Regions from separate parts of the Kitasatospora sp. NPDC057692 genome, predicted to be linked through region 2. Evidence: predicted binding sites of a transcription regulator. Region 2 holds the regulator's gene; the other holds the start of a gene.
The links. Region 2 encodes HrcA, which represses chaperone genes, less so after heat shock. Its sites were predicted from a motif close to TTNGCACTCNGNNNNNCNGAGTGCNAA; they were not measured.
Positions count from the first base shown of each region.

Region 1: a site for HrcA is predicted at 1,447-1,473, ahead of groL (chaperonin GroEL). Genes of this name have one in related genera too.

Region 1 is NZ_JBHVIV010000006.1:15,171-18,578, reverse strand. It holds gene groL (chaperonin GroEL) at 1-1,290, opposite strand, end outside; gene ACFVFS_RS05160 (cold-shock protein) at 1,604-1,807, opposite strand; partial or broken gene ACFVFS_RS05155 (ubiquitin-like small modifier protein 1) at 2,392-2,664, opposite strand; gene thrC (threonine synthase) at 2,736-3,408, opposite strand, start outside.
Region 2 is NZ_JBHVIV010000064.1:18,125-21,532, forward strand. It holds gene ACFVFS_RS29270 (hypothetical protein) at 1-7, opposite strand, end outside; gene htpX (zinc metalloprotease HtpX) at 68-988, opposite strand; gene hrcA (heat-inducible transcriptional repressor HrcA) at 1,263-2,297, shown strand; gene dnaJ (molecular chaperone DnaJ) at 2,371-3,408, shown strand, end outside.

The DNA of each region.
Region 1 (3,408 bases), on a different contig from region 2:
GTCCAGCTCCAGCTTGTCGAACGCGACACCGGCCTGCAGCAGGGCGACGCCACCACCGGCGACGATGCCCTCCTCGACGGCGGCCTTGGCGTTGCGGACGGCGTCCTCGATGCGGTGCTTGCGCTCCTTGAGCTCCACCTCGGTGGCCGCGCCGGCCTTGATGACGGCCACGCCGCCGGCCAGCTTGGCGAGGCGCTCCTGGAGCTTCTCGCGGTCGTAGTCCGAGTCGCTGTTCTCGATCTCGGCGCGGATCTGGTTCACGCGGCCCGCGACCTGCTCGCTGTCGCCGCCACCGTCGACGATGGTGGTCTCGTCCTTGGTGATGACCACCTTGCGGGCGGTGCCCAGCAGGTCGACGCCGGCGTTCTCCAGCTTCAGGCCGACCTCCTCGGAGATCACGGTGCCACCGGTGAGGATGGCGATGTCCTGGAGCATGGCCTTGCGGCGGTCGCCGAAGCCCGGGGCCTTGACGGCGACGGACTTGAAGGTGCCGCGGATCTTGTTCACGACCAGGGTCGACAGGGCCTCGCCCTCGACGTCCTCGGCGATGATGACGAGCGGCTTGCCGCTCTGCATGACCTTCTCCAGCAGCGGCAGCAGGTCCTTGACCGAGCCGATCTTGGAGTTGGCGATCAGGATGTAGGGGTCCTCGAACGAGGTCTCCATACGCTCCAGGTCGGTGGCGAAGTAGGCCGAGATGTAGCCCTTGTCGAAGCGCATGCCCTCGGTGAGCTCAAGCTCCAGACCGAAGGTGTTGCTCTCCTCGACGGTGATGACGCCTTCCTTGCCGACCTTGTCCATGGCCTCGGCGATGAGCTCGCCGATCTGGGTGTCGGCGGCGGAGATGGAGGCGGTGGAGGCGATCTGCTCCTTGGTCTCCACGTCCTTGGCCTGGGCCAGGAGCTGGTCGGAGACGGCGGCGACGGCCTTCTCGATGCCGCGCTTCAGGGCCATCGGGTTGGCGCCGGCGGCGACGTTGCGCAGACCCTCGCGGACGAGCGCCTGGGCGAGCACGGTGGCGGTGGTGGTGCCGTCACCCGCGACGTCGTCGGTCTTCTTGGCGACCTCCTTGACGAGCTCCGCGCCGATCTTCTCGTACGGGTCCTCGAGCTCGATCTCCTTGGCGATGGAGACACCGTCGTTGGTGATGGTGGGGGCGCCCCACTTCTTCTCCAGCACGACGTTGCGGCCCTTGGGGCCGAGCGTGACCTTCACTGCGTCGGCGAGCTGGTTCATGCCACGCTCAAGGCCGCGGCGAGCTTCCTCATCAAAGGCGATGATCTTGGCCATCAGAAGTGGTCCTCCGGGACACGGTCGACTGCTCGGACCAAGGGGTGCCCGCGACGGACGGCCCTGGTGTGCGGGGGTCCTTTCCCCTACCGCTCCCGGGGGCCTCACCGACCCGGTCCGCTGTCACTCTCACGCTGTGAGTGCTAACGCCAATGATTAGCACTCCGGGTGGGCGAGTGCAAGCCCAAATGACCAACCCGCGAGCCGCGACAGCATGACGGCGGGCCCGTGCGACGCGTGTCGCACGGGCCCGCCGTGAAGCAAGAGGCGCACCAGCCGATGGGCCGAGCCGAACTCCTGGGTGTCGGAAAGGTCAGACCGCCGCGCGGACCATGTCCGCCTGCGGGCCCTTCTGCCCCTGAGAGATCTCGAACTCGACCCGCTGGCCCTCCTCAAGGGTGCGGTAGCCGTCCATCTGGATCGCGCTGTAGTGGACGAAGACGTCCGCACCACCGTCGACCGCGATGAAGCCGTAGCCCTTCTCCGCGTTGAACCACTTGACGGTGCCCTGAGCCATTCCGAACTCCCCTAGTGCTGTGCTGGCCCTTCGCGCCCCCGCAGGTCTGCGGGCACGGGTCTGGTTGGAGGCCGGCCCGGGGAACCCCCCCTGGGCGTGGCCCTGCACGCCGCGATCCTCCCGATGTCACCGAACGACATCCGGCGAACGGGCGATTGCGTCGACCGCGGCTGAATGTATCCGGATCGACGCCCTCTGCAACAGGGCCAATGCCGGGGAATTCACCCGGGACCCCGGAGGACAGCACGGGAGCAATAGAGAGGAAAGCCGCAATTCCCACCGGACATAGCGGACGTATTGCCTAAAAATGCCGCCAGAATTCTGACACCGGCCTGACATGTTTCCCGGCCCCCGGGCCCGCTCCCGGTCTCGACGGGCGGACGGCGGCGGTGGTGACGGTGCGGTGGATTCGTTCCCGGACAAGGGGGAGGGCGGCCCCTGTTCCCGGTCGAGCGACACTTTACTCCGAGCGGGACCGCAAATATTCCCGCCAAAATGCGCACGGCCGTCCGCGGCACCGAATTCCGTGCCGCGGACGGCCGGTGACGGCACACCCGTCCCGGCGGGAACGGGCGCGGCGCGGCTCCGCCGGCGACCGCCGGGATGATCGAGATGTTCGCGCCGTCCTTGATCTCCGTCGCGAGGCCCTCGGCGAAGCGCACGTCGTCGTCGTTCACGTAGACGTTCACGAAACGGCGCAGCTTGCCGGTGTCGTCCAGGACGCGCGCGGCGATCCCCGCGTGGTTCTTCTCCAGGTCGGCGATGACCTCGCCCAGCGTGGCGCCCTCGGCGGGCACCTCGCTGGCGCCGCCGGTGTAGGTGCGCAGGATGGTCGGGATGCGGACGTTGGCGCTCATGGGGGTCTCCTCGGTGCGGGCGCGCGGGCGGTACGGGGCGGTGCGGGTGGGGCGCGGGTGGGGTGCGGGTGTCAGAGGGACGCCAGGCCGGCGTCCCGGAAGGACTCCAGGTTCGGCCGGATGACGGCGGTCATCCCGGCCTCCGCGACCGCGTCGAGGGTCTTCAGGCCGTCGCCGGTGTTGATCGCGACGGTCTCCTTCGACGGGTCCAGCTGACCGGTCTCGACCAGCTTCTTGAGCACGCCGATCGTCACGCCGCCCGCGGTCTCCGCGAAGATGCCCTCGGTGCGGGCCAGCAGCCGGATCGCGGCCACGACCTCCTCGTCCGTCACGTCCTCCACCGCGCCGCCGGTGCGCCGGGCGATGTCCAGCACGTACGGGCCGTCGGCCGGGTTGCCGATCGCCAGCGACTTGGCGATGGTGTCCGGCTTGACCGGTCGGATCACGTCGTGGCCGGCCTTGAAGGCGGCCGAGACCGGCGAGCAGCCCGCCGCCTGGGCGCCGAAGATCCGGTACGGCCGGTCCTCGACCAGACCGAGCCTGATCAGCTCCTGCAGGCCCTTGTCGATCTTGGTGAGCTGGGAGCCCGAGGCGATCGGGATCACGATCTGCTCCGGCAGCCGCCAGCCCAGCTGCTCGCAGATCTCGAACGCGAGCGTCTTGGAGCCCTCGCCGTAGTACGGCCGCAGGTTGACGTTGACGAAGCCCCAGCCCTCGCCGGCCGGGTCCCCGATCAGCTCCGAG
Region 2 (3,408 bases):
TTCCCACGGCGGTCCTTCCGGAGGTCGGGTCAACGGTCAACGGGTCAACGGGTCGACGGTCAGCGGGTCACCGGCCGAGCCGGGCGGAGATCTTCGCGAGCTGGGCCAGCCGCTGCTCCAGCGTCGGGTGGGTGGAGAACAGCTGGGTGGCGGCCTCGCGGGCGCTCAGCGCGGGGGCGAAGTAGAAGGCGTTGTAGGGCTGCGCCTGGCGCAGGTCCTTGGTCGGGATGGCGGCGATCTGGCCGGTCACCTTGGTGAGCGCCGAGGCCAGCGCGCTGGGCCGGCCGGTGAGCTGGGCGGCGGCCCGGTCGGCGGCCAGCTCCCGGTAGCGGGAGAGCAGCCGGGTCAGCAGGAAGCTGATCGCGTAGACGGCGATCGACACCAGCGGGACGACCAGCGCGACGATCGCCGCGTTGGGGTCGTTGCTGTTGCGCCCGCCGCCCATGAAGCCGCCGTACATCGCGATCCTGGTCATCGCTCCGGCCAGCACGCCGAGGAAGCCGGCCACCGTCATCACGGCGACGTCCCGGTGGGCGACGTGCGACAGCTCGTGGGCGAGCACGCCCTCCAGCTCCTCCGGTTCCAGCCGGCGCAGCAGGCCGGTGGTGACGCAGACCACGGCCTTCTGCGGGTTGCGGCCGGTGGCGAAGGCGTTCGGCATGTCGTTCCGGGCGACGGCCACCCGGGGTTTGGGCATGTCGGCGAGCGCGCAGAGCCGGTCGACGGCGCCGTGCAGCTGCGGGTACTGCTCCGGGGTGACCGGGTGGGCGCCCATGGCCCGCTCGGTGATCCGGTCGCTGAACCAGAACTGGGCGACGAACAGGCCGCCGGAGACCAGGACGATGATCGGCCAGGCGCCGCGCAGCAGGGCGATCAGCAGCCCGGTGAACCCGACGTACAGCAGCCCGATCAGGAACATCGTCCCCACCATCCGGCCGGTCAGGCCGCGGTCGGGGGCGAAACGGGTGTGGGGGCCCGAGGTCGACATCGCTGTTCCTCCGTTCGCCGTCCGCTTTCGATGCTGCCACCAGGGCGGGCCCTCGGCATCATCCGCGCGCCGCCGACTGCGGGCAGGATCACCCCGGCCGGGCCGTTCCTGCCGTCGGACCCGGGCCTTACACTGGCAGGTACGGTTCTGGCACTCAGGCGTTCAGAGTGCCAAGGCCGGGTCCCTCGGGGCCGGCCCGACAGCTCGAAATGCGGACACATGCCACGACGGCGTGTCACAACGGACAACGCGTGAAGACGGAGGTGCGTGCCCCATGGCCGGTGAGGTCCGCCAGCTCGACGACCGCAAGCTCGCGGTGCTTCGCGCGATCGTCCAGGACTACGTGGGGACGGAGGAGCCGGTCGGCTCCAAGGCCCTGGTGGACCGGCACAACCTCGGGGTCTCCCCGGCCACCGTCCGCAACGACATGGCGGCGCTGGAGGAGGAGGGCTACATCCACCAGCCGCACACCAGCGCCGGGCGGATCCCCACCGACAAGGGCTACCGGCTGTTCGTCGACAAGCTGGCCGAGGTCAAGCCGATGAGCGCGCCCGAGCGGCGGGCGATCCGGCACTTCCTGGACGGCGCGGTGGACCTCGACGACGTGGTCGCCCGCACGGTGCGGCTGCTGGCCCAGCTGACCCGCCAGGTCGCGGTGGTGCAGTACCCCTCGCTGAGCCGCTCCACGGTGCGGCACATCGAGCTGGTCGCACTGGCCCCGGCGAAGGTGATGCTGGTGCTGATCACCAACACCGGCCGGGTCGAGCAGCGGCTGGTGGACTGCCCCGGCGCGGTCGGCGAGACCCTGCTGGCGGACCTGCGGGCCCGGGTCAACACCGGGGCCGCCGGCCAGCGGCTCCCGGACGTCCCCGGGCTGCTGGACGAGCTGCCCTCGCTGTTCGAGGCGGCCGACCGGCCGACCGTGACCACCGTGCTGGCGACGCTCTTCGAGACGCTCGCCGAGCAGAGCGAGGAGCGGATCATGCTGGCCGGCACGGCCAACCTGACCCGTTTCGGCCACGACTTCCCGCTGACCATCCAGCCGGTGCTCGAAGCACTGGAGGAGCAGGTCGTCCTGCTCCGCCTCCTGGGTGAGACCGCGGACGCCGGGATGACGGTCCGGATCGGCCGCGAGAACGCCTACGAGGGGCTGAATTCCACGTCGGTCGTCTCGGTCGGTTACGGTTCGGGCGACGAAAGCGTGGCCAAACTGGGTGTGATCGGTCCGACCCGGATGGACTATCCGGGCACAATGGGGGCGGTGCGAGCGGTGGCACGGTACGTGGGCCAGATCCTGGCCGAATCGTAGGAACGGTCACCATCGGATCTGATGGTGACCGCAGTCGCAAGCACTCTTACAGGCGGAACAAGCGGAGCATTTGGTGGCCACGGACTACTACGCGGTACTCGGCGTCCGACGGGATGCGGGGCAGGACGAGATCAAGAAGGCGTTCCGGCGCCTGGCGCGCGAACTGCACCCGGACGTCAACCCGGACCCGAAGACGCAGGAGCGGTTCAAGGAGATCAACGCCGCCTACGAGGTGCTCTCCGACCCGCAGAAGCGCCAGGTCTACGACCTCGGCGGCGACCCGCTCTCGCCCAACGGCGGGGGCGGCGGGGCGGGCGGCTTCGGCGCGGGCGCGGCCGGCTTCGGCTTCTCCGACATCATGGACGCCTTCTTCGGCGCGGCCTCCGGCCAGCGCGGGCCGCGCTCGCGGACCCGGCGCGGCCAGGACGCCATGATCCGCCTGGAGATCACCCTGGAGGAGGCCGCGTTCGGCACCACCAAGGAACTCCAGGTCGACACCGCCGTCACCTGCACCACCTGCAGCGGCGAGGGCGCCGCGCCCGGCACCTCCGCGCAGACCTGCGACATGTGCCGCGGCAAGGGCGAGGTCTCCCAGGTCACCCGGTCCTTCCTGGGCCAGGTCATGACCTCCCGCCCCTGCCCGCAGTGCCAGGGCTTCGGCACCGTCGTGCCGACCCCGTGCCCGGAGTGCGCCGGCGACGGCCGGGTCCGCGCCCGCCGCACCCTGACCGTCAAGATCCCCGCCGGTGTCGACAACGGCACCCGGATCCAGCTGGCCGGCGAGGGCGAGGTCGGCCCCGGCGGCGGCCCGGCCGGCGACCTCTACGTCGAGATCGCCGAGACCACCCACGCGGTGTTCCAGCGGCGCGGCGACGACCTGCACTGCACCGTCACCATCCCGATGACGGCCGCCTCGCTCGGCACCCAGGTGCCGCTGCAGACCCTGGACGGGGTGGAGGAGGTCGACATCCGGCCCGGCACCCAGTCCGGCCAGTCCATCCCGCTGCACGGCCGGGGCATCACCCACCTGCGCGGCGGCGGCCGGGGCGACCTGATAGTGCACGTCGAGGTGCAGACGCCCACCAAGCTCGACGCCGAGCAGGAGGACCTG